Regions from separate parts of the Microcoleus harperi Pol14_C6 genome, predicted to be linked through region 1. Evidence: riboswitches for the same ligand, from Rfam matches in the RefSeq annotation. Region 1 holds a riboswitch; each other region holds the start of a gene.

The links. A riboswitch is a leader RNA that binds a small molecule or an ion and turns the genes downstream of it on or off. The one in region 1 is predicted to bind cobalamin.
Region 2: linked by a shared signal. The riboswitch ahead of QUA27_RS13410 (hypothetical protein) and the one ahead of QUA27_RS09425 (DUF1636 family protein) in region 1 are both predicted to bind cobalamin.
Region 3: linked by a shared signal. The riboswitch ahead of cobG (precorrin-3B synthase) and the one ahead of QUA27_RS09425 (DUF1636 family protein) in region 1 are both predicted to bind cobalamin.
Region 4: linked by a shared signal. The riboswitch ahead of QUA27_RS13435 (energy-coupling factor ABC transporter permease) and the one ahead of QUA27_RS09425 (DUF1636 family protein) in region 1 are both predicted to bind cobalamin.

The regions. Positions count from the first base shown of each region.
Region 1 is NZ_JAUBQN010000009.1:24,331-31,776, forward strand. Features, by position in the region: gene QUA27_RS09400 (metal ABC transporter ATP-binding protein) at 1-364, shown strand, start outside; gene QUA27_RS09405 (metal ABC transporter permease) at 488-1,324, shown strand; gene QUA27_RS09410 (WD40 repeat domain-containing protein) at 1,444-2,493, opposite strand; gene QUA27_RS09415 (CobW family GTP-binding protein) at 2,481-3,452, opposite strand; gene cobW (cobalamin biosynthesis protein CobW) at 3,635-4,669, opposite strand; gene QUA27_RS09425 (DUF1636 family protein) at 5,037-5,447, opposite strand; cobalamin riboswitch at 5,470-5,616, opposite strand; gene QUA27_RS09430 (serine/threonine protein kinase) at 5,751-7,446, shown strand, end outside.
Region 2 is NZ_JAUBQN010000016.1:66,907-74,352, reverse strand. Features, by position in the region: gene QUA27_RS13415 (ABC transporter substrate-binding protein) at 1-746, shown strand, start outside; cobalamin riboswitch at 1,156-1,300, shown strand; gene QUA27_RS13410 (hypothetical protein) at 1,457-1,897, shown strand; gene QUA27_RS13405 (SAM-dependent methyltransferase) at 1,917-2,783, shown strand; gene QUA27_RS13400 (energy-coupling factor ABC transporter ATP-binding protein) at 3,124-3,972, shown strand; gene QUA27_RS13395 (diacylglycerol/polyprenol kinase family protein) at 4,132-4,833, opposite strand; gene QUA27_RS13390 (putative quinol monooxygenase) at 5,039-5,320, shown strand; gene QUA27_RS13385 (DinB family protein) at 5,401-5,880, shown strand; gene QUA27_RS13380 (glycosyltransferase family 2 protein) at 6,116-7,072, opposite strand; gene QUA27_RS13375 (tetratricopeptide repeat protein) at 7,240-7,446, opposite strand, start outside.
Region 3 is NZ_JAUBQN010000041.1:697-8,142, forward strand. Features, by position in the region: gene QUA27_RS22330 (precorrin-2 C(20)-methyltransferase) at 1-129, opposite strand, end outside; gene QUA27_RS22335 (precorrin-8X methylmutase) at 126-755, opposite strand; gene cobG (precorrin-3B synthase) at 910-2,427, opposite strand; adenosylcobalamin-variant (AdoCbl-variant) riboswitch at 2,436-2,515, opposite strand; gene psbA (photosystem II reaction center subunit D1) at 2,725-3,807, shown strand; gene QUA27_RS22350 (element excision factor XisI family protein) at 4,209-4,490, opposite strand; gene QUA27_RS22355 (GUN4 domain-containing protein) at 4,530-5,033, opposite strand; gene gltB (glutamate synthase large subunit) at 5,182-7,446, opposite strand, start outside.
Region 4 is NZ_JAUBQN010000016.1:76,664-84,109, reverse strand. Features, by position in the region: gene QUA27_RS13450 (pentapeptide repeat-containing protein) at 16-2,148, shown strand; gene QUA27_RS13445 (FAD-dependent oxidoreductase) at 2,660-4,240, opposite strand; gene QUA27_RS13440 (Uma2 family endonuclease) at 4,483-5,202, opposite strand; cobalamin riboswitch at 5,377-5,523, shown strand; gene QUA27_RS13435 (energy-coupling factor ABC transporter permease) at 5,585-6,304, shown strand; gene QUA27_RS13430 (energy-coupling factor ABC transporter substrate-binding protein) at 6,308-6,640, shown strand; gene cbiQ (cobalt ECF transporter T component CbiQ) at 6,637-7,440, shown strand.

The DNA of each region.
Region 1 (7,446 bases):
GCTGCGGGTAGGAATGTGGGATTTGCGCGATCGGCAAATTGGCGAACTGTCTGGCGGACAGCAGCAGCGGATTTTCTTAGCAAGGTCGATCGCCCAACAAGCCGATTTATTCTTCTTCGACGAACCTTTTAACGCGATTGACAAAGCAACCGAAGAAATTATTTTCGATATTTTTGCCGAACTAAAAGCAGAAAATAAAACATTGCTAGTAATCAGCCACGATCTAGGCGAAACTTTAAAACAGTACGACAATTTATTATTGCTAAATAAGCAGTTAATTGCAACTGGTTCCTGCCGAGAAGTGCTCACCGCAGCCAATATTCAAAAAGCCTATGGATACGATTTAAGTTTAGTTTCAGCGTAAACAAAACAAGATTTATATTTAACCGTAGATGAACCAAAATGCACCAAAATAATTATCTTATATCTGCGTCTATCTGACTGTATCTGCGGTTAAAACAATAAGATTGTTGAGGTAAGTAATTAAATGTTAAACCTACTAATTGAGCCACTAAAATTCGAGTTCATGCGAAATGCGATCGCCGTCGGCATTTTGCTAGGAATTCTCTGCGCCGTTGTGGGTTCCTACTTAATTGTACAGCAAATGGGAATGATGGTTGACATGATAGCCCATTCAGTATTAGCAGGATTGCCAGTGGCTTTTTCTTTAGGTTTCAATATTTCCATCGGCGCGTTTATATCGGGAATTATCAGCGCCGTAATTATGGCGGGGATTCAATCGCAGTCGCGCCTAAAAATTGATGCAGTTATGGCATTAATCTTGTCTACATTTTTAGCAATTAGCGTCACGCTAATTAGCCTGTTGCGGACAACCAAATTAGACTTAGACGGTTTTTTGTTCGGAAATATCTTGTCAGTTGCACCTGCTGACGTGCAGCAGACTTTTGTCATAACTTTAATAATTTTGGTGGCGGTTAAACTCCTTTACAAAGAACTGCTATTCTATACTTTTGACCCGTTGGGGGCGCAAGCGTCCGGTTTGCCTGTAAACTGGATTTATTTGGGGATGATTTCGGCGATTACCCTGACGATTGTTGCCAGTTTGCAAACTGTGGGGGCGCTGTTAGTAATTTCGCTGTTAATCGGGCCGGGAATAACGGCGTATTTGTTGGTAAAAGAGCTACATTTAATGATGGGATTAGGAGCAATTATTGGGATTATAGCTAGCGTGACTGGTATGTATCTCAGCTATTATTTTAATATGCCGTCCGGGGCGGCAATTGTATTAGTTATTTTTGGGTTATTTTTACTAGCTTTATTGTTCAGTCCCAGTCAAGGAATTTTGACAAGAAAGAGAGGATAACAGTCCAGGACGCACAGGCTCTATCTGTTGTACGTTTTTTACGCTTACTTACGCAAAAAGTAATTTAACGCCCTACTTATAACAGCTTGCTCAGGCCGAACTTTTTGCAGCTCATAGATTTATGACCAAACCAGCAATTCGCCACCGCATCCGCCAGCGGCGAGAAACTGACCTTCGGGATGCCATGCGAGACAGGAAAAACCGCCCTCTGCACCTTCTAGAATTTGCAGCAATTGTTCTGCTTCCCCCCACAAACAAACTTGACCATCTGCGGCGGCGGAAGCTAATAAAAATGTGCTAGGTTGAAAGGCGATCGCATTTACCACATTTTCATGCACCTCTAACGCCCAAGAATCCCAACCGACTCTTTCATCAGCGTCTCTTTCCCAGACAGAAATACCTTGAGAGCTCGAAGCAGCTAACAAAGGTGCACCCAAAGAATTAGTTTTATCCGACCAAGCTAACTCCCGAACCTTCCCCGGAAAACCCTGCATTACCCACGGTTCAAAATTTCCCCATTCATTAACAATGAGACTATTGTCCATATTGCCACAAGCTAAATATTCCCCATGTGGTGACCAAGCAATTGCACCGGTTGCAGAGGGTACTGATAAAATTTCCGGGTCTTCATCCCAGTCTTCGCCATGCCAAACTTTGACGCCTTGATAGCCGCTAACTGCCAGATATTGAACCATCGGATGCCATGCTAAATCGAGAATAGATGATGACTCGAAATTCAGCGTTACTTCAACAACATTATCCTCAACATTCCAGACTTGAACGTAGCGGCCCATACTGAAAGCTAACTGGTTGCAGTTGGGACTCCAAGCTAACTTATCAACCCAGACGCGGTGGTTATCCAAATCAGCAATTAATTCCCCAGAATTAACCCGCCAAATTCGTACTTTTCCATCTTGTCCGCCAGCAGCTAGGAATTGACTGTCGCCCGAAAAAGACAAACAATCGGCTGACTTACCCGTGGCACTTTGTAGTGTTTGCAAGGACAATTCATTAACTTCCCCTACTGCCGCCAGCATCACTTCCCCCGCAGCGGAACACACTGCTAAACTTGTGCCATCCGGCGACCAAGTAACAGCAGTTACGTAGTCAGACAGCATTGCTTCGGCGTGAAATTCCAGGGTTTGTTCGCTACTTTTTAAACTAGACACCGACAGAAATCCTCTCGCAATTGATTTTCGTTTAAGTTGCGACCGATGAATACGAGTTCATTTTTCGGAGTTTCGGTAGCTTTCCAAGGTCTATCCGGGCGGCCATCAAACACCATATGTACTCCTTGGAAAACAAATCGCTGGTTGTCTCCGGCGATATTCAAAATGCCTTTTGTCCGAAAGATATTCGGGCCTTGAGTTCGCAACAATTCCTCCATCCAATCGCTAAATTTGTTGCGGTCAAGGGCGCCGGATGCTACTATGGCTACGGAGGTAACTGTTTCGTCGTGTTCGTGAGTGTGTTCGCCCAAAAAGTCTGGTTCGATTTCTAATGCCCGGTTCAAATCAAATGCTTTAACGCCCAACAAAGCCTCCATTGCTAATTCAGCGTTGCGGGTACGGTAAATTTTGGTCATTGCATTCATGGTGCGAATTCGCTTTTCTAATTCTGCCAATTCTTCGTCAGTCACTAAATCAGTTTTATTGAGCAAAACTACATCAGCGAAGGCAATTTGTTCTTGAGCTTCGTCGGCGTCCCAGTGCTGCCAGATGTGCTTGGCATCGACTACGGTGACAACTGCATCTAGCAGTAATTTTTCCCGCATATCTTCGTCTACAAAAAAGGTTTGAATTACGGGTGCGGGGTCGGCTAAACCTGTGGTTTCGATGACTATGTGGTCAAATTTGTCTCGCCGCTTCATCAAGTTGCCGATAATCCGAATTAAATCGCCTCTGACTGTACAGCAAATGCAGCCGTTGTTCATCTCGAAAATTTCTTCGTCGGCATCTATTATGAGTTGGTTGTCGATGCCTACTTCGCCGAATTCGTTGACGATGACTGCAACTTTTTTGCCGTGTTCCTGTGTTAAAATGCGGTTCAGTAGCGTAGTTTTGCCTGCGCCGAGATAACCCGTGAGAACGGTAACAGGAACTGATTCGATCGCCCCAGCAGTCACCATACTTGACCTCGATTATTTTACAATGATAACCATTATCGCTATTTTACACCCGACCTGCTGGAAACGCCCACAATATTAAAGAATGTTAATAAATTGTTGGTGAGAGCTTGGAGGAGCGAGTTTTACCAATAATATTTGCTGCAATTCAAAATATCGATCGACCCGCCCCTCTCAGATGACAATTAATTGTTAATCATAGCTGCAATTCGATCGCGCTCTAACTCTCGACCGATCAGGACTAATTTGGTTTGACGCAGCTCCGAAGGTTGCCAAGGGCGATCGTAAAAATATTCTATCCGCGAACCCACACCTTGCAACACCATCCTCATCGGTTTCTTGGGAACCGCCACAAACCCTTTAATCCGATAGATTTCTTCCTGCTGCATCAAGGATTGCAGTTTTTTCACCAATGCTTCAGGTTCAAATTCGCGATCGGCAATAAAGTAAGTTGAGTTAATATCATCATCGTGTTCGTGTTCCTCCTCAGCATCGTGGTGACTCGGGCGAGACTCCAAATCATCCTCAACCGCCGCATTAAATCCCATGAGAACATCAGGGTTAATTTCGCCACCTTTGCAGGGCACAATTTTCACACTCGGACGCAACTCTTGCTGCAACCAGCTTTGGACTTTGGTGTGAGTTTCCACATCTACGCGATCGACTTTCGTTAAAAGTACCATATCGGCACAGGCTAACTGGTCTTCAAACAATTCCTCGATCGGAGTTTCGTGATCCAAACTATCATCAGCCTGTCGCTGTGCCATCAAAGCATCAATATCACCGACAAAAGTACCGCTAGCAACAGCTTCGCAATCGACAACAGCAACAACACCGTCTACAGTAGCACCCGTGCGAATTTCCGGCCAGCGAAAAGCTTGAATTAAAGGTTTAGGAAGTGCGAGACCAGAAGTTTCTATTACAATACAATCAATTTTTTCTCTGCGCTTCAACAATTCCTGCATAGTCGGCAAGAATTCCTCTTGAACAGTGCAGCAAAGACAACCATTTGTTAGTTCTACAATATTGCTGTTGACATCTTCTTCTTCGTCGCAAACTTGACAATCGCGCAGCAATTCTCCGTCAATTCCGATTTCGCCAAATTCGTTAACCAGAACAGCAATGCGGCGACCTTGATTATTTTGCAATAAGTGGCGAATTAAAGTAGTTTTGCCGCTACCAAGAAAACCAGTGATGACAGTAACAGGAATTTTGTGCATTGATAATTTTGTGCTTATTTGATGGTGGGATATCTCGTTCCCAAGCTCTGCCGGGGAATGCCGATCTAGAGGCTCTGCCTCGCTGGAATAAAGGAGCGCTTTTAATACGAAGCAGATCCTCTGAGTATGCGTTACCAGGCCGAGATCGTAGGTAACAACTTAAGACTGAAACCTACAATAAAAGTCGCTTTTTGGCAAAGTCTAGATCCCCCTAAATCCCCCTTAAGAAGGGGGAATTTGAGAATATTTCTTGTCCCCCCCTTGTTAAGGGGGGTTAGGGGGATCTAGATTTAGATAAAAACAACAGAGACGATCGGTTTGACGTTAAGTTGTCACCAATGGGCAGAGCATGGTAACGAGAAAGGTTCTAATTTGCCAGCGGTGGAATCTTTGCTAAAACGCCTTTTTTCAGAGCTTGAGGACGCTCAGACCAAGGCAACAAACCGTCCGGCTTAGCATAGTATTGACCCGCGCATTCGAGTACCGCCTCGATGCTTTCCGCCTCATTTGCTGGTAAATCGCCAAACAGATAAGTGTACTTTCCGACAGCAGCAAAAGACACCGCACAAGAGTGACTGCAAGCACTCATGCACTCAACTTCTTGAATTTCAAATTTATCGGAAAACTCCCAATCTTTAGCGAGTTCGGACAAATTTTCCATGAATTGTTGACCGCCGCTTTTGCCTTCGCGCTTGCCGTTTTTCCAAACACTAGCGCAAGCAGTGCAAACAAACAAATTGTGCTTTGTGCGTACAGTCGCATTAATTCCATCCATCATCCGTACCTCGCAGATGCGTTCAAAAGTGAGTTAGATATCGGCGGGCATTCTGACTTTAGAAACAACAAGCGTTTCATTACAGTTGCGGGACAGCGCCGGACTTGCACCGAACTTTCCCCGTTTCCTCTAGCGACTGCTCCCCGCTAGAACCGATCGCGAAATCACATCATACCGCACTTGCCGCCTTTTTTCAAAAAAGTTATGTTTGTAGGAGCGATCGTTTCGTTCGTAGTAAGGACTTTAGTCCTTATAAGATAACGGCTTCAGCACTAAAGTCCTTACTACCAACCATAGTAATTACCTATGAACGCTTTTCCTGACTTTTCCCAACATGGCTATCAAATAAGTCGCGAACTCGGATACAACAGTTTGGGCGGCCGCGTTACCTATCTCGCCACAAAAATTAACACAAAAAAATCCGTTGTAATTAAGCAATTTCAATTTGCCCAATTAGGTGCTAGCTGGGAAGAATACGCAGCTTACGAACAAGAAATTAAAGTTTTGCAAAATCTGGATTTTCCGGGCATTCCCCGCTATCTCGATTCTTTTCAAACTGACAGCGGTTTCTGCATGGTGCAGGAATACAAAAATGCCGAATCTGCTGTCGCCCGGACTTTTGCGCCGCCGGATATCAAGCAAATTGCGATCGCCACTTTAGAGATTTTAGTTTACCTGCAAGCTCAGAAACCACCGATAATTCACCGCGACATCAAACCGGAAAACTTGTTAATCGACGAACAGTTAAATGTTTACTTAGTAGACTTCGGTTTTGCGCGGTTAGGAGGTGGAAATATCGCCGCCAGCAGCGTTGTCAAAGGTACGATGGGATTTATGCCACCGGAGCAAATGTTCAACCGGGAATTAAGCAAAGCCTCGGATCTTTACGGCTTGGGGATAACGCTGATTTGTTTGTTAACTGGGACAAAATCTGCGGATGTCGGTAATTTAATTGATGCTAATTATAGCATTCATTTTCGGCATTTAGTACCGCCGTTGCAGCAAGGTTGGATGAATTGGTTGGAAAGAATGGTAGCGCCGAGAATTCAAGATAGATATCAGTCGGCGGCTCATGCTTTAACTGCACTAGAATCTTTGGATGTCAGCAACTTGCCAAAAGTGAGAATTGAGCGCGATCAACTGAAATTTACTGCTACTGAATATGGAGAAATTATCATACGGGCGATCGCCATTAGCAACCCAATTCCCGATACAATTTTAACAGGAAGATGGGAAGTCGCGCCGCATCCGAACGATCCGCCGCACACGCCTTACGACCATTCTTGGATTTCTTTTGAACCGCCATCATTTGAAAGCAATGAATTGGAGTGTCAGATTGCGGTAGATACGAGCAAATTGCTGGCCAGCCAAACTTATCAACGCCAGATTGTACTGCGCGCTAATTCTGAACCAAATACTTATCAAGTTGCAATTCAAGTTAAAACTGCGCGCCTTCCCGAATCCAAACCAACACTATCTTTGTCTAAAAAGAGACTGCTTTTCATGGTGGTGTTTGTTTTCGCCGGTTGGCTGTTGGGTTGCGAAATCCATCCACTGTTTTTATCGATGTTTTTAATTTCTCCGCTTGTTAATGGATTTATAGCAGCGGAAATAACGCTATATGCTGAAGTAAAGGGAACTGAAATCAATTGGTTTGGAGCCGTTTTCGGAGCGAGCTTTGGAATTACAGCTATGTCGATATTAACAAGCGCTTTTGCCTCAGTTTTCGAGATTAATTTGGGCGATAATCTGAGTAAAATCATCCCTTTATTAGTTTGCTTGGTGGCATCAGCTTTAGTTGGTGCTGCGGCCGGTAGTGTTGCCAGTAGTTGGACTTTGACACTCTGGGCATTTGCAGCTTCGGGACTGACTTTTATATCTTCGCTTGCCCTGGGATTAAATTTTGGGATGACACAACCTTTAGGGATTAGTATTTACTTGATACTTCTACTTTTATTTAGTTCCTTTTGTTGGTTGGTAGTTTATACTTTAGCTAAACCTG
Region 2 (7,446 bases), on a different contig from region 1:
GTACGAATAATTTGTCAGGTTTTGGCAGCTATATTTTTCGGACAGTCCCCAATACTCGATCGATGACTGCTCCTTTAGCAGAGTATATCGTCAAACAAGTCGGCAAAAGCAATATTGCCTTCTGCTACGACTCTCAAGCTGCTGGCAAAGCTTCGTTTAAGGATGAATTTATTGCCTCTCTTTCAGCATCAGGTGGCAGATTAGTTCCTATTGTCTGCGACTTGTCAGCGCCGACATTTAATCCTAACACTGCGATCGCGGATGCTGTTAGCCAAGGTGCACAAGGATTGATGGTAGCATCCCACGTAGATCGCATCGATCGCGCGATCGATCTAGCCCGTGCAAATCAAGGCAAATTAGCGCTTTACAGCAGTTCAACTCTTTACACCTTTCAAACGCTAAAAGACGGGCAAAAGGACGTGGACGGGCTTGTTTTGCCCGTTCCCTGGCATCCTGAAGCTAATCCCAACAATCCATTTCCTAAAAATGCCAGTCAGCGCTGGGGAGGAGTAGTAAATTGGCGAACCGCAACGAGTTTTGACGCGACTCAAGCTGTCATCGCTGGCTTGTGGCAAAGCAATACGCGGGAAGGGTTGCAACAAGCACTCAGAAATCCGAATTTCTCGGCTGCAGGATCGAGCGAGGATGTGAAGTTTTTGCCCACGGGCGATCGGGCTGGTAAGACGATTTTAGTGCAAGTTAAACAAGGAGGAAGCACTGGCTATAACTTTGTCCCGCTGCGGTAAGTTCGTTAAGTGCGATCGGGCAGGATGCCAACTTCACAATCAAATTAACTTTTTGTGGCACAGGCATCTTGCCTGTTTCTTAGCATGATTAAAAGAGAATTTTATGTTTAATTAACATGATTCTTAAAATAAAAGAAAATGGGAAAATTAAAGGAGAGCGTTGTATATGAGCGCGCCCGTTGAAACCACAACCTACACGGCTGAAAAATATCTATAAGCTGAAGTAAATTCTCAGGATCGGCATGAATTTCTCAATGGAAAAATTGTTCTGATGACTGGCGACACACCGAATCACAATATAGACTTGAAAAGGAAGTCTTGGACCGGCAGGATGCCTAACCCCTACTCCCCACAAGAATTATTGCAGATGTCCGATCGCTTTTTTGTCAAATATCCCAAATAGTGGTAACATCCCCGTATATTGATCGGCTCTGATGGAGAACAGCCATCAGACGCAAGGGGGAAAGTTCGGTGCGAATCCGGCGCTGTCCCGCAACTGTAATGAGAGCGTTGGATCTCTGAGTCAGGATGCCCGCCGATTTGTTTACCTGTTGTTTTTCATCTGCGAGGTATGGATGATGGTGAGTTTATTATTTTTTTAATTATTGGATTGGGCTTTTTTAACCGCAGATATCAGCAGATAAACACAGATGAACGCTGATGTAATTCGCTCTGCGTTCTGAAGCGTATATTATTTTAATGGAAAAGAAATGCGAATCGAAGATAGTGTTTGGCAGGGTAGTTTTGGCTACTGGCAAAACTTGTTTATTCATCAGAATATTTTGTCGATAGGACATACTGCTTGGAATGGCTTTTTGAATCGAGGACGGGGCTTGGTTGCTTGCAAAATCAATACTCCCATTAACGGCTATGTGAATTGGAGCGTAGATACTATCAAGTACGATCTGCAATTTATTTCCGACTTGGAGGCAACCCTTTATTTGCAACAACTAGAAATAGAGGAAAACACTGTTTCAAATTTGCTCCAAATCATTGCTGGCTACGAACCCAAGGAAGCAATTATATTTTTGTCGATCGCCAACGGTCAGATTGATATCAATTTGTTGCAAAACTTGGCAATTTCTCCTGTTGAGTGCTATGAACAAGTATGCAAGCGCTGGGAAGAATTTCAACTCTGCCCGAAATCCTAAAACTTACTAAATTTTCCGAATGTCGCAGCCAAAATCCATCGAAATTTCCAAAGTAACTCGCTACCAAAATGCAGCGCTTAATTACTATTTGGGCCTGACAGATTCGCCCTACCTTCACTACGGCTATTGGGAAACCCTACCTGTGCCCGCTGACGAACTAACGATCGCACGATTGCGCCTGGCTCAGCAAGCTTATACTGTAAAACTGTTGGATGCGATCCCCAAAGGCACTCATACCATACTCGATGTGGGCTGCGGGATTGGCGGAAATGCGGCTTATTTGCTCGATCGAGGTTTTGCAGTGGAAGGGCTCGCACCCGATCCGTTTCAACAGCAGCGCTTTCTTAAGTGTACGGGCGATCGGGCAATCTTCCACCTCACGAGGTTTGAAGACTTCAAAGCAACCCATTTCTACGATCTTATTCTGTTTAGCGAAAGTAGCCAATATATGTCGGCTGTTGATATTGCTAACGGTGCCGCCAAAATCCTCAATCAGGGTGGCTACGTGCTGCTGGCCGATATGCTGCGATCTGATGCTAATTATAAAGAGGGAATGTTCTCTAATTGTCATGTGGTTACAGAACTTCATGCAGCATTAAAGCAGGCTGGATTCACTTTAGTAAAAAGTGAGGATATTTCCGCTCATATTTTGCCTACTATCGATTTGTATGTCGATACTTTCCGCAGGTATGGACTGAATACGATGATGTATGTTGCAGATTTAATTGCGATAACAGTTCCGCCCGTCCACAAATTCCTGCGCTGGATATTTCGCCGCTGGTTCAAGAAGTTGGTGGTTGAAGGGTTGGAAGCAGGCCAACTTTTTGAGCAGCATCTCTGTTATGAAATGCAACTTTGGCAGTTGTCAAAATCAGATCGAGGCTGACACAAATAGCAATCCTAAATCATTTGTGAATTTCTTACTCCCTCCCCTTGATAAGGGGAGGGTTGGGGTGGGGTAAAAAGTTGACGACTCCTGCAAGGATTGCTATACAATGGAAATCGGTAATCGGTAATCGGTAATCATTCATTGGTAAGCAGTAATTGGAGGCAGAGCCTCCGGGTATTTATTCCCAGGCTCTGCCTGGGAACAAGGCTATAAGCTGTTGTGCATTTAAATTGTTTGAGGGCGGGCAAGATGCCCACCCCACAAGAAGGAAAATTTATTTTACCATGCAATTTAAATGCGTATTAGCTTAAAAAATAACAAATAACAAATAACAAATATGTCTCAATGGATTCTCGAATTCGATCGCACTTCCTACTCCTACCCCTGCGGTTCTCGATCGGCAATTCATGATTTAAACCTCAAAGTCCCCGCCGGGAAACGATGCGGGCTGATCGGTCAAAATGGCTGTGGCAAAACTACCTTTTTTCTGTTAGCAAATGGCTTGTATCAACCGCAACAGGGAATCATTAGCTGGCAAGGTGAACCCTTTCGCTACGATCGCAAATCTTTGATCCAACTGCGCCAACAAATCGGACTCGTATTTCAAAATCCTGAACATCAATTAGTAGCTTCGACGGTAGAAGAAGATATTTCCTATGGATTGTACAATTTAGGCTTGACAGAATCCGAAATTGCTCAAAAGGTACAGCAGGCGATCGAGCAATTCGATCTAAGCGAACTCGCCCGCGAACCAATTCACAATCTCAGTTTGGGCCAGAAAAAGCGGGTTTCCATCGCCGATATCATGGTTCTCAAGCCCAAACTGCTGCTGCTAGATGAACCTACCGCCTATCTCGATCCGCGTCACACCCGACAACTGATCGGTTTACTTCAACAAATTCACAGCGCCGGAACCACTATCCTTTTAGCAAGTCACGACCTCGATTTCATCTACCGCTGGGCTGATTGGGTGTTTGTAATGGATCGGGGAAAATTGATTTTAGAAGGAACACCGGAAACCGTTTTTGCTCAGCGGGATGTCTTGGAACAATTGCAGCTTGGCGTACCGCTGGCGATCGAGCTGATGGAGCAAATAAGGGCGATGTTTCCAACAGACGATCGCTCAAAAATCCCCGCTTTCGAGCAATGGCAACAACAAATTTTACAAGCACGTCGGCTGCTTTAAGGAGACTTAGACAATTGATAATTGGCGTTGCTGATTCACGGTATGAATTACCTTTTCGCTGGAATTTACAAAACTCACCCTCAAACGGGCTTATAGCAATTGCGAAATCTTGAATTCATACCTGTATCCAGCAACGCCGCCCCTGGGGGTAAGTTCAGATTACACATTACCAATTATCAAAAATTGATTTAGGAAAAAGGCGATCGCCCCACTGCCGATCGGCACAGTCAGATTGTCAATTCCCAGCTTAGAAACCGACTCCAGAATAGCAGCAGCTAAAGCTACAACAGCCGACACAGCCCAAGTTTGCCAAACTGCGCCTTGAACCGCCAGCAAAATCAAACTGCTAACAGCAAAACTCACCAAATACATAGTTGCAGAACCTTCCCAACTCTTCTGAATTCCCCCAACTCGATAAATATGTTTCCCGTATTTCTGGCCGATGACAGCAGCCAATCCGTCGCCCCAAGTCATGACTAAAATGCCCAAAGCAGCGTACTCCTGATGCTGTAGCGGCCAAAACCAAGCTACGAGAACGCTGATACTAACAGCATAGAAAAAAGTCCCCAAACTCTTCCGGTTGATACTGTTAAGACTGGGCAAAATCGGAACTTGGTAAGAAACTAGGGCGATCGCACCTGCTAAAACCCCCGCCGAAATCCCCACCCAACCGGGTATTTCCAGCCACCACGCCAGCAAAATCACATTTCCAGTACCGATGTGCACCACCTTCCGCGATACCTCAGCATCGACAGAAGTAAAGCGATTTAAGCCCTCAGCTACCAGTAAAATCACACCCAGCCAGACTCCCACGAGGGAAATTTGCAACCACACAGTCGGAACTTCAGAAAATATAGACACGATATTTAGGAAAAACTTATTTACATCAGGCACTGTTTACTACTTTAGTGGAAAGCGCGATCGCTCTGTTCGGTGTTGGGAGGATTTTCAACCGTCGCTACGCTATAATTTACTCCTCTCATGTGGTCGGCTTTGGCGACAAAGTGAGTTAGTCTAATAAAATTAGTCGTTTGAAGTTTTGAGAGGCTCAGAGAATCTGATTACTATGCAATATGTATTAATTATTCATGAAGTAGAAAATTATGAAGCTTGGAAACAGGTATTCGATCGTGCTGAAAGCATCCGAAAAGAAGCTGGCGAGCGCTCCTATCAGGTCTTGAAGTATGACAATGAACCCAACAAAATTGTTCATTTCTCCGCGTGGACATCAATCGCAGATGCTAGGGCGTTTTTTGAGTCGCCTAGACTGGTTAAAATTAGAGAAGAAGCCGGAGTTAAAGCTCCTGAGTTTATTTATCTAGACCAATTAGAGTCAGGAGTATTGTGAAAGACGTATTTGTATAATGTAAGTTGTTCAAACTATGTGATTGTGTTTTGAGTATGTACGACGGTAGCTACTACCAGCTAATGGCTGAGTACAATTGCTGGATGAATCAAAATCTATATTCGGTCTGCTCGGCAATTCCTGATGAACAGCGCAAACAGGATATGGGTGCCTTTTTCAAGTCGATTCATGGCACTTTGAATCACTTACTGTATGGTGACAAAGCATGGATGGGTCGTTTCACTCTTCACCCATTTTCTGCTACCGTTATCGGTCAAGAACTGTATGCTGACTTTGAGGTTTTGAGAGCAGAACGGGAGACAACGGATCGGCAAATTATAGAATGGTCTAGACACCTTAATTCTGACTGGTTGAGTCAACCGTTTGAGTACACCAGCAATGTAGACGGTAAATGCCGCGTGCTACCGACTTGGGTTCTGGTGACACATATGTTCAATCATCAAACTCACCATAGAGGGCAAATTACCACACTACTCAAACAACTTGGCTACGACCCAGGCGTTACAGATATTCCGTGGCTACCCGCTATATCAATCGGATAATTTCTGGTTGTAAACCGACACGCCAGAAGACTCGGCGGTTAAAACCTCGCCTACACTTGCCCCTCGTCCCAGCAGAGGGGGACTCAAGAAAATCAAGAATTTAATAAACCTGTTTCGGTGGGTTTTGTCTGTATAAACGTAATTTTAACCCCCGACTTTTCAACCCTTGCCTTGTGAGTTTTGTGTGTATAGACGCGGTTTCAACCGCCGCGTATTCTGTAGAAATCCTACGCCTTCACAACTCCCGTTTTAACAACTCCCGTACAGCCGCAAACGCCATTCGACGCAACTCAACGGGCAGCAGCGACAATCCCAAACCAGCCCACATTTTCGCCTCAGAAACAGACTTTCCAGCTCGCACCATCAGGCGCCCTTTTGCAGTTTCACCCACCTCAATCAGTCGCAAACCTAGCGCTAATTGAGTTTCGGCAATCCTTTGGAGCCTGACTGTTTCCAACTTCTCGGAATCAAACTCGTAGCCGATCAAATAGCGCAATTTATCGCTTAAATACGGAATTGCCCGATCGACTCCTTGCTGTCCTGCATGAACTCGATACTCCATCAACAGCTCCGGCAAGTAATAGCACTTTTTGCCAGCAATCGCAAGTCTCACAAACAAATCGTTATCTTCGCAATTTTGCAAATTCGGCCGCAGAAATCCGACTTCTTCCAGCGCGTGGTGGCGAAACAAAGTTGCCCCTATTTGCAAACTCTGTCTCAGAAAAACTGTGGAAAGCAAATCTTCAATAATTCCCGGCGATAACTCGGTGCGCCCCCAGCGCTGCGAATTGAGTTTCGTCTGACTTTCGTCAATATAATTGTTAATGTCGATCACCCAGTGATCTGTACTGACAAAATCGATACTGGGGTCTTTATCTAAAATAGCAGATGTCCGCTCTAGAAATTGTGCGCTCAGGCGATCGTCATCGTCAAACTTAATAAAATACTCACCCCTTGCTGCCGCAAAGCCCGATCGCATATTATTACTCTTGCCAATATTCTGCGGGTGGCGAATGTAGCGAATCCCGCGATCGACAAATTCCGACATCAACAGTGGAGTGCTGTCAGTAGAACCGTCATCACAGATAATTAATTCAAAATCTGTATAAGTTTGATCTAGCACGCTGGCGATCGCAAAAGCCAGTAGATGCACTCGATTGCAAGTAGGAATGCAAACGCTAATTTTCGGCACTAACTTAGACAATTTGAGATTTGAGATTTAAGATTGCAAAAAAATCCTGAAACCATTGATTTTCTTCCTTCTTCCTTCTTCCTAAATTTTCTTCCTTCTTCCTTCTTCCTGATATCCGTTACATCCGTTACATCTGTTGCCGAACTTCCTTCACTCCACAATTGATTTTAACTCAAACGAGCCGTACATTCGAGAATTAACTTTTGATTCACCAAAGCAAACGGTTGAATTTCCAAAGCGCGACGAAAAGCTTGAATAGCATTTATGTATTCTCCCAACGCAGCGTAGCACAAACCAAGACCGTGCAGCGCCCCAAAATGCACCGGGTTCAGTTTGAGGACGATTTGGCAGTCGTCGATCGACTTTTTATAATT
Region 3 (7,446 bases), on a different contig from region 1:
ACCATTTTCCATCGCCGGATAAGCAATCACCGGCACCGATTGCAAAATCCGATAAGCTTTCAAAGTAATCAACTCTGGATCGCCAGGGCCAATACCCAAACCGTACAATTTACCACTAGCCTTAGTCATAATTCATCCTTTTTCGCTAACGCATTCACTGCCGCCGTTGCCATTGCACTGCCGCCGCGCCGCCCGTGCAACGTAATAAATGGCACTCCCCGACTGTTGGCCGCCAGTTCGGCTTTGGATTCGGCGGCCCCGACAAATCCTACCGGGAAACCCAAAATTAAAGCCGGTTTGGGTGCTCCGGCATCCAGCATTTCCAGCAGTCGGAACAAAGCAGTCGGGGCATTGCCAATTGCCACAACCGCACCCTGCAAGTTGTCTAGCCATAAATCAAGGGCTGCGGCCGATCGAGTATTTCCCATTTGCCGCGCCAACTCTGGGATTTCGGAATGCCAGAGGGTGCAAATCACCGGATTATCAGCGGGAAGACGTTTGCGAGTGATGCCTTCGGCTACCATCCGGGCATCGCACAGAATCGGCGCACCTGCGACGAGGGCTTGGCGTCCGCAGGTGGCTGCACCGGGGGAAGCTGCTAAATCTGCAACAATATCGGTCATGCCGCAACTGTGAATTAGTCGCACGGCTACGGATTCTAAATCGGGCGGCAAGCTTGACAAATCTGCTTCGGCTCGAATTGTAGCGAAGGATTTAATGTAGATTTCTGTTCCGTCTCGAATGTAGTCAATCATTGTTTAAAACTGCTATGGGAATTTTGTGGGATTTGTGAAATAGATTTTTTGAATGAACCGCGAAGGCGTGAAGGGCGCGAGGGAAGAAATCTCAAGAGAGATAGAAAGAGAAATGCTTAAAATTTGTCTTTTTTTATGGGATATTTTTTCACTTTCAATTCCTATTTTCGGTGCTCAACAACTCCTGCAATTGGTCGATCGCCTGGCGATCGACAAACTCACCCAATGACTCCACAGGCTCCCGAAACCGCTGATACACCCGCAACATTCGCTCGATCGCACCGGGCATCTCGATCGCACTCACCGCCTGAAAAATTTGTCGTCCGAAGGGCAAATCTTTTCTACCCGCATAAATGTCGTAACCTTCGATCGTCTCGTCTCCTCGCTCAATCTGAATTCCCACCAGCGTGATATCAATTGGCTGGTGCTGGGCGCAGGACTTTTCGCAACCGCTGAAATGAATGTTAATCGGCAGGTCGATCGTCAATTTTTGCGCTAAATCCCTCACCATTGCTAGGGCGTGACTTTGAGTATCTGTCGCCGCCGACGCACAGCCGCTGCTGCCGGCACAAGCCACCAAGCACGAATCTAGGCGAGTCGCCGACGAGTGCAATCCCAAATCTGCCACTTGCTGTTTTACCTCAAAAAGCTGGGAGTTGGGGATATCAGAAATTAGCAGATTTTGCCACGGCGTAAGTCTCAGGGTACCGCTGGCTAGATTTTGGGCTAAACTTGCCAAATTCCGCAGTTGCTTTGATTCTAGCCTACCGAAAGGCAGTGCAATTCCCATGTAGGAGAAACCGGACTGTCGTTGAGGATGAATGCCGAGATGTCGGTGATGGGGGAGGGATTTTTCAGATGAGGCATCTTGGCTGTTTTTGGGAAAGGTGCAAGATGTGAATTGCCATAAAAATGGTAAATTCTGCTGTACCCTTTCTAGATAACTTTCAGCGCCCCAATCTGCCAGCAGGTGACGCAAACGCGGTTTTTTGCCATCAATTCGAGGTCTTATTTTGGTATATTCAAGATAGGTGCTAGCAAGGGCGGCTAATACTGAAATACATTGCGATTCTGGGATTAAAATTCCTGTATCGCTGTTTAAATGCAGCCGAAAAACGATTCCTGATTGGGTTGAACGACCGCATGCAGCTAATAAAATATCGTTGCGTAAAGCCTGGATCGAAACCGATTCCCCGCCGTCGAAGCCAATACTGAACTTAGGCGAAAGTTTCGACAACTCGGAATGTGTTTGCAGGTAATCATCCCAAGCTTTGACTAGCGGCCGAGTATCCAGTAACTGCTGGCGATCGATCCCTGCTGTCGGACTTGCCATAATATTGCGAATCGGGTCAACTTCAACGCGGCGAGACGCTATCCCCAATTCCTGCAAGCGGTTCCAGACTTCCGGGGCTATTTCCGAGTTCACTTCTCGGATTTGCAAATTTGCCCGATTTGTCACTTGCAAACAGCCGGTACTGTATTGAGCGGCCAAATCGGCGATAGTCCGACACTGCTGCGCGTTTAAAATTCCCCCCGGAATCCGCATTCTCGATAAAACTCCGTCTCGGGCTTGGGAACCGTAAAATAAACCCGGACAAGTCGGCAAATCAGTCAAAGCTAACAAATAATCTCCTCCCCGTGCTACGCAGGGAATCCAAAAGTAAACGCCCACAAAGCGCCCCCGAAATCGGCATTCTGACTTTTACAGTTGCGGCACAGCGCCGGAATTGCACCGGACTTTCCCGCTTTCAGGTTTTAGAAAGGTATCACGAGCTGACCCACAGAAAGCAAAACCCTCAACTTTCTTAACAAAACCCCTGACGATCGCCCATCTCTCTGGTTTCATCAGCTTTCCTAATATCAGTCATCAGTTTAACTGTCGCTCAACCCCTTTACAAACCTTAACAACACCGTTAATAATATAAACATCATCCGAACATTGACAACCAAATACAGCAATCATAAAACCATGACAACAACCTTACAGCAGCGCGAAAGCGCCAACGTCTGGGAACGCTTCTGCGAGTGGGTCACAAGCACCGACAACCGCATTTATGTAGGTTGGTTCGGAGTCTTGATGATTCCTACCTTGCTCAGCGCCACCATCTGCTACATCATCGCCTTCATCGCTGCCCCTCCAGTGGACATCGACGGCATCCGCGAACCAGTAGCAGGTTCCTTGATGTACGGCAACAACATCATCACAGGTGCAGTTGTTCCTTCATCCAACGCCATCGGCTTGCACTTCTACCCAATCTGGGAAGCAGCTTCCCTCGATGAGTGGTTGTACAACGGCGGCCCTTACCAATTGGTAATTTTCCACTTCCTGATCGGTGTATTTTGCTACATGGGTCGTGAATGGGAACTGTCCTACCGCTTAGGTATGCGTCCTTGGATCTGCGTCGCTTACTCTGCACCAGTTGCAGCAGCAACCGCAGTATTCTTGATCTACCCAATTGGTCAAGGTTCGTTCTCTGACGGTATGCCTTTGGGTATCTCCGGCACATTCAACTTCATGATCGTGTTCCAAGCTGAGCACAACATCCTGATGCACCCGTTCCACATGTTGGGAGTTGCTGGTGTCTTCGGTGGTAGCTTGTTCTCCGCCATGCACGGTTCTTTGGTAACATCTTCCTTGGTTCGTGAAACAACCGAAACCGAATCGCAAAACTACGGTTACAAATTCGGTCAAGAAGAAGAAACCTACAACATCGTCGCAGCCCACGGCTACTTCGGTCGTTTGATTTTCCAATACGCTTCATTCAACAACAGCCGTTCCTTGCACTTCTTGTTAGGTGCATGGCCAGTAGTCGGCATCTGGTTTACCGCTTTGGGTATCTCCACGATGGCTTTCAACTTGAACGGTTTCAACTTCAACCAATCGATTATCGACTCTCAAGGTCGTGTCATCAATACTTGGGCTGATGTGATCAACCGCGCTAACTTGGGTATGGAAGTAATGCACGAGCGCAACGCTCACAACTTCCCGCTTGACTTGGCTGCAAGTGAAGTCACTCCTGTAGCTTTGGTTGCTCCTTCTATCAATGGCTAAGTTTTAGTCTGAGATAACAAAAAGCGCTCCTAGAAATAGGGGCGCTTTTTGTTTTGGGAAAAAAGAGTTTTACTGGGGGGATGGGAAGTATCGCAGTCGCTAAGGCAGTTAGGACGCTTGACCTAAGACATCTTCAATTACCAGAACGTAAACAATCAAACTGTTGCAGTTGTTGGCGGGTTCGACTCTTTAACCAAGACTCTTCTTGGCTCAATCTTGTTTAGCTAGAGGAGAATATGGTGGTAAGTACACTAATGTTTCAAAAAAATTTTGTTCAATAAATAACCATCAATAGCTGTGCGATCGAGCTTTTTAATTTTCCCATCCCTGAAGTGCTACGAAGCTACTGCAAAATCTGTGTACTGCCGCATCCCAGGCTCGTGAAATGCCAAAACAATATCTTACTTGGGAACTCCAGCGCGCACCAAATCCGTTGCAATCCCATCTTCTGTCCAGTCTTCCTCAATCCAGAATTTGCGATCGCGAATCCGAACGTAAACAGTGATATCGGTAGTGCGCTCGCCCTTTGGCCAGCCCAGGTTCATCCAGATGTAATGACCGTTTTGTTCGTTTGTAATCAAGAATGTCTCAATGTCTTGTTGAGAAGGGCGATTATTGCACAATTCTATATACTCGGTCAAAATACGCTTGATTAGTTTGGGATATTCGATTAGTTGATCTATTGCACAATTTTCTCTACTTCTGTATTTACGATAATTATTTTATAGATGACAAGCAGATAGTTTGGAATCTAACCAATGCAATCCCAATCCCCAGCTATTTCCACCAGGGACGATGACTCTTCTATGTCCTAACCAATATACAAAAGTATGGGGAAGATGACCAAGGGGAGCGCGGAGTTCATAGGTCATTCTACTATTAAATGAATCCCATTTAACGTATTCGCAGAATTTGTCATAATCTTTGCCCGCTTGTTGCCAAATAGACCTTTGTACTGAAAATCCGAAACGCTCATTTGAGTATTTTACCCAAAGTTGGTTAATTGTTTGGAGGTCTGTACAAGGAAAGTTTACCCAATCTGAATGCCATAAATAGCCTAATTTTTCACAGCACGCTACCCAAAGTATAATTTGTTTAGTTTCGCAATCAGCTTCTTTAAACTTGCCCTCTGCTAAAAAATTGCGTAATTGAGTGTAATCAGCTCCGCTTTCTGACGCTAGATTAAGAAATTGGTTGTCATAATTTAAAGATTGAAAATCACTCATGGTCAGCGCCCAAGATATTTTGAATATGAGATTATTTGACTTGATCCATATGAATTTGCTTCGCGCCCGCTTCGAGAAACCCATGCTTGAGTTAATTATAGTTTTGTAGGGTGCGTTAGGCCGTAGCCGTAACGCACCCATCCTAACCCTAGCTGCCGCCAATCCGAGCAACATCGCGAGCGTTTTCTTCAAACGCAGCCGTCAGCGCATCATCACCGCTTAAACCCGATGCGATCGCCCTTTCAATAGCTTGCAACACCCGCTTATAATCCCTCGGCATCACCTTCACAAACACCGGCACCATCGAGTCCCAATTTGCCAGAACCTTCGATGCTTTCGCACTTCCAGTCAAATCAAAGTGAGTCTGAATTAACTGCCGCAAATCGCTAATTTCCTCAACATCCTCCAACTTTTCCAAATCCACCATCGACATATTGCAGCGAGTAGCAAAATCGCCCGCTTCATCCAAAATGTAAGCAACACCGCCACTCATACCCGCTGCAAAATTGCGCCCGGTTTCACCCAAAACTACAACTTTGCCGCCAGTCATGTACTCGCAACCGTGATCGCCCACACCTTCAACTACTGCATTCACGCCGGAGTTACGCACCCCAAAACGTTCGCCCGCCATCCCTCGGATGAAAACCTCGCCGGATGTCGCGCCGTAAAGCACTACGTTACCCACAATCACGTTTTCCTCTGCGACAAAGGTAGAAGCTGGCGACGGATACAGGATGATTTTGCCACCGCTGAGGCCTTTGCCCAAATAGTCGTTAGCTTCGCCTTCGAGCTCCAGGGTGACTCCCTTGGGAACGAATGCGCCAAAGCTTTGCCCAGCGCTGCCTTGGAAGTGCAGGTGTACCGTGTCATCTGGCAAACCTTCCCAGTGGCGTTTGGTGATTTCGTTGCCGAGAATTGTGCCGACAACGCGGTTGACATTGGTAATTGGCAGTTTGGCGTGTACTTTTTCGCCATTTTCGATCGCACCTTTGCACAAATCCAACAACACCGTCATGTCGATCGACTTTTCCAAACCGTGATCCTGCGCCATCTGACAGTAGCGCCCGACATCCGCCCCAACTTCCGGCTGATAAAGGATTTTCGAGAAATCCAAACCCTTAGCCTTCCAGTGTTCCACAGCTTGTTTCGCTTCCAAAACATCAGTCCGCCCCACCATTTCATTCAGCGTGCGGAAGCCCAACTGCGCCATAATTTCCCGGACTTCCTGCGCGACGAAGGTCATAAAGTTTACCGTGTGATCGGGGTCGCCGGTAAAGTTTTTCCGCAGCAGCGGGTCTTGCGTCGCCACGCCCACCGGGCAAGTGTTCTGGTGGCAAACGCGCATCATGATGCAGCCCAATGTCACCAGCGGCGCCGTCGCAAAACCGAATTCCTCAGCACCCAGCAAGGCAGCAATTGCTACATCGCGGCCGGTTTTCATTTGACCGTCAGTTTCCACGACAATTCGGCTGCGGAGATTGTTGAGTACCAAAGTTTGATGAGTTTCCGCCAGTCCCAATTCCCAAGGTAATCCCGCGTGTTTGATCGAAGTTTGCGGCGAAGCGCCGGTTCCGCCGTCGTAGCCGGAAATCAACACGACATCGGCGTGGGCTTTAGCAACACCCGCCGCGATCGTCCCGACTCCAACTTCCGACACGAGTTTGACGCTAATCCGCGCTTCCCGGTTGGAATTTTTCAAGTCGTGAATCAATTCTGCCAAATCTTCGATCGAATAAATGTCGTGGTGAGGAGGAGGCGAAATCAATCCCACACCCGGAGTCGAGTTCCGCACCTTGGCAATCCACGGGTATACTTTTTTACCGGGCAACTGTCCGCCTTCACCGGGTTTCGCGCCTTGCGCCATCTTAATTTGCAGTTCCCGCGCTTGGGAAAGGTACAAGCTGGTAACGCCGAAACGCCCAGAAGCAACTTGTTTGATCGCGCTGTTTTTCGAGTCACCGCGATCGTTCGTCCAAGTGTAGCGTTCCGGGTCTTCCCCGCCTTCACCGGTGTTCGATTTGCCACCGATACGGTTCATCGCTACTGCTAGAGATTCGTGGGCTTCTTTAGAAATCGAACCATAACTCATCGCCCCAGTTTTAAAGCGTTTGAGAATTGATTCGATCGGCTCAACTTCCTCAATGGGTATCGATTCCCGCTGTTTGAATTGCAACAAACCGCGCAAGGTAAAATGCTGCTGGTTTTGTTCATTAACCAGCCCCGAATACTGTTTGAAAAGCGTATAACTGCCCTCGCGCACCGATTTTTGCAGTGCGTGAATTGTCTGCGGACTAAACAAATGCGCTTCGCCTTCTTTCCGCCACTGATATTCGCCGCCGACATCGAGAGTATGTCCGCTGGCTGGGCGATCGGGGAATGCGTGATTGTGGCGCAAAATAGCTTCTTGGGCGAT
Region 4 (7,446 bases), on a different contig from region 1:
TAGGAATTTCTAAATATGGCTAACCCCACCGCGCCCAGCGGCATCAATCAACCCGATCCGTCTTGGCAAACACAATCCAAGCAAATGCCACTGCTGGTTCGCAGGTGCGGCGCTTGGGCAGTGGAAATTTCGTTAATTGCGGCCAGTGCCCTCGTTCCCTTCAGTATCGGGGCATTGGTCAACCAGGAATCTCAAACCGTGCCGCTCAATTCCTCAGTAGCAGCAGCATCCGAAACCGTCGCCCGTACCTTGGGCATACCCGTGCGCGATCGCAGCCCCAGAGTCGCACCCCTAACTAATCTATTCTGGTCAGGGGCGCTGCTGGCACCGGCAGTTTTAGCGGGGTGGCAACTGTTTTTGCTTGCCAGAACCGGTCAAACTTTCCCCAAACGCTGGTTTGGCGTCAAGGTGGTCACAGCGTCGGGTACTCCTCCGGGTTTTGGGCCAGTGCTAATTCGCGAAAGTTTAGGGCGCTGGGGAGTGCCTCTGGGCGTCGCTTACGGTATTTGGCGCTTGAGCGGTGCGTTTCCTGATTTGCTGATTTTAGGGGGGCTCAGTGGCTTGGCAGTGCTAGCAGACGGCGCTTTGGCATTGCGCTACAAACGCCAATCTGGACACGATCGCCTCGCGAATACTTTGGTCGTCAATGCTCGATCGAATCAAGTGTCTGCCGATCCTGTCAAGACTCAAGATTGGACTGAGGAAGACGCGCAGATTGCGGCTTTGGTTGTGACTCCACAAAGCGGCCTGAAAGCAAATGCCAGTTTGTGGAATTGGATGCGCCAACACCCAGGCACAACTTTGGTGATAGTTACCGTCGGCAGCGCGGGATTGATTTTAACTTTGTTTGTCGGCACTCTCATCTACACTCAAAGTCAAGCAAATATGCGGGATTCCCGGCAGCGGAACGACGAATTATTTGTCGCTTTAGTCAGCAAATTGTCTCCCACATCGGCTAGCGGGGCATCCGGCCGGCGATCGGCCATTTTGGCTTTGGGGGCGGTGGAAGACTCCCGCGCCGTACCCCTGCTAGCGGATTTGCTAGCTCAAGAAGACAACCGCGCCATGCTGGACGCGATCCAGCAAGCTTTAGTCAGTAGCGGGCCGAAAGCTTTGCCTGAGTTGCAGCGGTTGAATCAAGCCCTCAGCAACGACCTCGATTCCCTGCGCTTTGGCGGCAAGGCCCCGGAACGCGAGTTAGCGGCCGCCCGCCAGCGAACAGTACAAAGGGCGATCGGCAAAATTCTCACAGTGTATAGCAGCCAGCTCAACGGCGCGGATCTCAGCCGCACGGATTTAGCTCAAAGTCCTGCCGGCCCCTCTCAGTTTACTTTAGTTTTAAACAAAGTTGACTTGTCGGGAATTAAGTTGAGAAATGCCAATTTAACCAATGCCAGCTTGCAGGGAACTCGCTTTTACGGCACCGGCGAAGACAGGCGTCCGGCTACCTTTGACGATTGGATTTCTGACTTGAGCGGCGCTAATTTGGAAGGAGTAAATTTGGTCGGGGCGTCTTTGAACAGTGCTGTAATGAACCGGACTACTTTTGTGCGCGCTGTCATGAACAAAGCTAATTTGTCCAGCGGCAATTTAAACTCAGCTAATTTCAGCAGTGCTATTTTAATTGGAGCAAATTTGCAAGAAGCACTGTTAAAAAATGCAAGTTTTACCGGGGCAGATATAGGAAGCGCGAATTTGTCGGGAGCAGATTTGTCGGGGGCACGTTTGGGCAAAGTGAAGGCTCAAGGCGCTCAGTTGTCTTTGACAAATTTGTCTAAATCGGAATGGCAAGGTGCTGATTTGTCCGGTGCTGATTTGAGCGGCGCTAACTTACAAAATGCCGACTTGACTTCGACTAAACTCGCCAACGTGAATTTTAAAGATGCTCGGTTGCAAGATGCGAATTTTCGGAATGCGGAGGTGAGTTCGGTTGATTTTAGGGGCGCGAATTTAGCGGGAGCGAATTTTAAAGGCGCTGTGTTTCAGGGGAAAACAGCTTCGGATCAATTTATTCAAAATCCGACTGGTAGTAAATCCGGTAGATTCCTAGGAGTTGATTTTTCAGAGGCTAAGAATTTAGATAAAAGTCAAATTGCTTACATTTGTTTGCAGGGGGGGATTCATCCGAAGTGCCCGCAGAAGAAGTAAGGATTGTTTGTTAGCGAGTAGGCTAAGCTGTCGCGCATTTAAATTGTATATTCAGGGCGGGACACCCCACAAAAATTGGATGTTTTTTTCACAGACAATTTAAATGCCGCAACAGTTTAGTGCCGCGCAGCACAATAATTCGGTGCAGGCGATCGAGCTATTGTATAATTTCTAGTAAAATCACCGTTATAGGTTTGTAGTGACGACGGAAGTGATCACAATTTTAGGACGATTAAAGTCGTTACTACAAACCAACATAATGGTTGTCATTCGAGAGACCATAATACTAATAGCAATTTCACTCATTTTTTGCTAAAAACTTTTGGCTTGATTTTCGTTCCACCTGCCCAATTTACTACTGCATTGTTTATTGAAATTACTATTATATCGTTTCCAGTTGTATCGGTATTTTTCAGAGGTTCAAACAATCCGTTGTCCCGAAATCATAATTTTAGTCAACAATCCACAATCAACAGTCAACAATTCCGCAGGACTGCAACCGGAATTTATATTACGCAATAGCATCCGAACTGGCAAGAGTCTCGAATTGCGCCAATAACATTGCCTCACCATTATTTGGAGTTCCAAAAATTTTAGGTAACTGACCTGTTTGGGCGAGAACTTGCCTCACTTCTCGGTTAGATACATCGGCTAGATTTTTGTTATTTAGAATGGCATTAACCGCAGCGATACCCACACCTTGACCAACTGCGGCGTTGAATTCCACAATTCGGCCGACAGAACAGGCAAACCCTTCAAATCCAGAACACGGACTGACCACTGCCAAGTTAGGAACGTTTTTAATTAATGCGTGGCGGATGCCAATATTAAAGATAGGGTGTTTAAAGCTCAGACTTTTAAACCATCCTAGACTGTTTGCTTTCTCGCCAATACCCGGGATGCCTCCGCGTACATCAAAATGATAGCTAAATGTTGCCAGGGCTTCATTAGCAGGTACGCCACCTAACAGCATTTTTGCGCCGGTTAAAGGTTCTACAACTCCCGTCACATTGCCAGCGTGTCTGATATAAACTTCTGACGAATAAGTAACAGAAGTAGCCCCCAAACTCTTCAGCCAAGTTGTAACAAATAACATCTCTCTTTGCATATTAGCCGTGGGTTTGCTGCCGCTTCTCGCTAAGGCTTCCGCTTCGCTGCTGGTGACGCCAAATAAAAGCGCATTCCACGAAAGTCTGTCATTTGGAAGCATGGCTATATTTCCCTCATCTAAAATTATGCCAGTTTCAGGAAAAGATAGTTTTATTCCTCTAAAGGAGTGGTAGGCTACAGACAGAGCCGGCGAGCGAACATCGATGTAATCGTTACCCGCCCACAGAGTTTTGAGATTTCCTTGGGTGTCGAGCATTTCCCGCCGCAGTTCTTGTGCTAGTTTGACATCCTTGTCGGCAGCGTAGAGCAAAAATTTTTGACTTTCTGAATCGGCCAGGTTTGTGAAGCGTTTTAGATAAATATAATCGAATTCTTTCAGTGCTCTTGCACTGAGTCCTTGGGTTTCAAAAACGAGGGTGACTGGAAGTTCTGAGTTAGGCAGACCAAATGTTTCAAATCCCTTCAGCTTTCTTACACCGGCAGCTTGAGCTAATTCGGCATTGACAGTGGCATCAATAAATTGCTTGCCGGCATAAACTACGCCTTTAGAGGTGGTTATACTGGCAATTTTTTGACCTTCTTTACTGACTGATTGAATTTCTACTTTGCTGAGGAGATCTGCGCCAGCTTGTACGAGCATTTCTTTCAGCACTGCACTGGCTTTGCGGGGGTCAAGTGCAATTGCCTTAACGCCGGATTTTTGTAAAAATTCTTTATAGATTGTCGCCGGTGAACCAAAGATATCTAACTTTAAAGATTGTTGAAGTTCTTCACTAATCTGACTTCTATCTAAATAAGCAAGGCCACCTCTTACCAAATGCCCGCCAATTCCTTCTTGCAAGCTTCCTTTAGACATCAGCAGAATTCGCGGATAACGCTTTGTGCGGCGAAGATATTCTCTGGAGGCCGAGATAACAGCTAGAACTCCTGGAACTTCATCACCAAAACAGATGATATCGTAAGAACGCAGATCCATGACCATTATTTAATAACCTCTCCTGATTTTCATCTTTTCGAGCGGGATCTCAATGTTTGCCGTCAAACTCTCTGTTTTTCCCAACTCTAGCTCGCTCTTTCCTGATTTTTGCGATAAATATTCACATATTCCTGGATGCAGAAACCGGGTTTTTTCCTGAAAATCTTTCGTTGAGGACGATCGATCTCGGTTGAAAAACCCGGTTTCTGAGCGTCTAGAGTCGGTCAGTCTGGTACTCTTGATTGCCATCAGGTCATATTATCAGGATCTATCCCCAACTCCCGCAATCGCTGAGCTAGTCGATCGGAACGTTCAGCTAATCGATCGGCGCGCTGGGATTCCTGTTGGGCGCGCTGCGCTGATTCTTTCACCTGTTCTTCAGGAGTCAGATAACGTTTTCCCTCGGCATCATACCAATACAACCACTCCCTTGTCACCCCAGAATAACTTCCCCTTTCACAACCAATTCCTAAACCAATTTCAGGCATCCAAACTGGATTTCCTGGCTGTAATTCATACTTTCCATTGACTAACTTGTGTACTTCTAAACGGGGTTTACGACGGCGGCGGGAAGAATAAATGACGTAATAAAGTACGCCTAAAGCTTGATATTCCTCCAATTTTGTGCTGTATTCCTTGCGATAAGTTGGGGAAACAACTTCTAGCACAAAAGTCGGCAGAACATTTTCATCCCACAACACGTAACTGGGACGCAATTCTTCATCATAAAACCTTTCTACACCTAAACTCAAGAAAGCATCGGGCACAATGGCAGGTTTATCCGGGTGATAATAGATACCCATATCTATGCCAAAAAACCAGTCCATGCGTTCTGACCAAAGTATGAGCAATATGGCTTTTAACAACCCTGGTATTAGCTCTTGCAGTTCGTTATCCACAGGCGTTTCATCCGAGTCGGGTAGTTCATCGGCGGAGGGCAAGTTCCTCGGCAAGTTGTACTGTAACATTGCGGCTTTCCTCAAAACTCACTAATATTATACCGTTGATTTGTTGAGGGATAGTATTTATTGAACGAACCGCCAAGACGCGAAGGAAAAGAAGAGAATATGATAGGTAATTTTGACTTAGGTAATCTGAATAAATTTTTGTAAAATATTTGCTGAGACTTACGCGATCGACTAAACTATGTCTAACGAGTCGGTTCTAATGGGGAGCAGCCGTTAGAGGAAACGGGGAAAGTTCGGTGCAAGTCCGGCGCTGTCCCGCAACTGTAATGAGAGTCATGTCGCTTTCTGAGTCAGGATGCCCGCCGATGTGTTAATTTACATAGTCTCATCTGCGAGGTTCAGCGTGAAGACCAGAAATCGGAAATTGGTCAGCTTGGGATTGATGGCTGGCTTGAGTTGTTATATTGTCCTGGCATCGGCAACGCCCGCCGCAGCTATGCACATTTCGGAAGGTTTTTTGCCGGTGCAATGGGCTGCGTTTTGGTGGATGGTGGCGTTGCCTTTTTTTGCCTTTGGGTTGCGTTCAATTACTCGCATTACAAAAGAACACCCGGAACTTAAACTATTGCTTGCGTTGGCGGGTGCGTTTACTTTTGTGCTTTCTGCTTTAAAAATTCCCTCGGTAACGGGCAGTTGTTCTCACCCGACGGGTACCGGTTTGGGGGCAATTTTGTTCGGCCCTTCGGTGATGGCTGTACTGGGGGCTTTAGTTTTGTTGTTTCAAACGTTACTGTTAGCGCATGGTGGCTTGACAACGCTGGGAGCGAATATGTTTTCGATGGCGATTGTCGGCCCTTTCGCTGCGTATTTTATCTATCGATTGCTGTTGCGAACTGGTAGCCAGCGGGCGGCAATTTTTTGTGCTGCGGCTTTGGCCGATTTGCTGACTTATGTGACGACTTCGATTCAATTAGCGTTAGCTTTTCCGGCAGCCAGCGGCGGTTTTATGGCTTCGTTTCTCAAGTTTGCGGGCATCTTTGCTATCACTCAAGTACCCCTAGCTATCAGTGAGGGATTGCTGACTCTATTGGTCTGGAATTGGCTGCATTCTTACGGGAAGCCGGAGTTAGAAACTTTGAAATTATTAAGACAGGAGTCATAAGCCGTGAGTCAAAAAACTACAAACAATCACCAATCTACTTCGCGGCAAAATTGGCTTTTGGCTGGCGCTGTGATTGTTCTGGCAGCGTTTCCTCTCGTTTTTGTGCGGGGTGAATATGGCGGTGCCGATGACCAAGCTAAGAAAGCAATTACCGAAATTAAACCGGGTTATAAACCTTGGTTCAATCACTTGTTTGAGCCGGCTAGCGGAGAAATTTCAAGTCTATTGTTTGCGTCTCAAGCGGCGATGGGGGCTGGCGTAGTTGGGTACGTCATTGGGTTGTATAAAGGCCGATCGCAATCTCGGCAGCAGTCTGATAATAAATCGTCGGAATGAACCATCAGATTGATAGTCTGGCTTATACAAATCGCTTGCGGGGGTTGCCGCCATCTCACAAGTTATCCTTTGCGATCGCCCTGTTAATTCTGTCTCTAGTTTCTGGGGCGATCGTCCAATTGTCGATCGCCCTTTGGTTGGGCGTCTGGATCGTCGTCTATGCGGGTATTCCGGGAAAACTGTATTTGCGGTTGCTGTCGCTACCGTTGATGTTTTTGCTGACAAGTTTGCCTGCTTTGGCGCTAGGTGCGGTTGCGGGCGATCGTATCCCTGCAATTGGGTGGGATATTTGGCAAGGTTGGGGCATTAGCATCAGCACTTTTTATCTGTATGTGAGCCGCACCGGCATATACCAAGTGAGCTTGCTATTTGCCCGCGCCTTCGCATCGACAAGCTGTATGTATTTCATCCTCTTGACGGTTCCATTTACCGAAATCTTGCAAATTCTCAGACAATTACGCTGTCCAGAGTTGGTCACAGAACTGCTATTACTAATGTATCGGTTTATTTTTAGCTTATTGGCGATCGCCGATGAACTTTGGATAGCACAAAACTCGCGCTGCGGCTACCGCACTTGGAAACTGGGAATGCACAGTTTAGGAATTTTAATCGGGCAATTGCTTCAGCGAACTTTGGAAAACTACCGTCAAGTGTCGCTGAGTTTAGCGTCTCGCGGCTTTAATGGAGAACTGCGCGTTTGGAATTCTTACCCTTACAAACCTTCGCGAAGATATACATTTGAAGCCGTGTTTGGTTGCACCGTTTTAACCCTGTTAAGTATTGTATTTCAACCTAATTAAACCTTG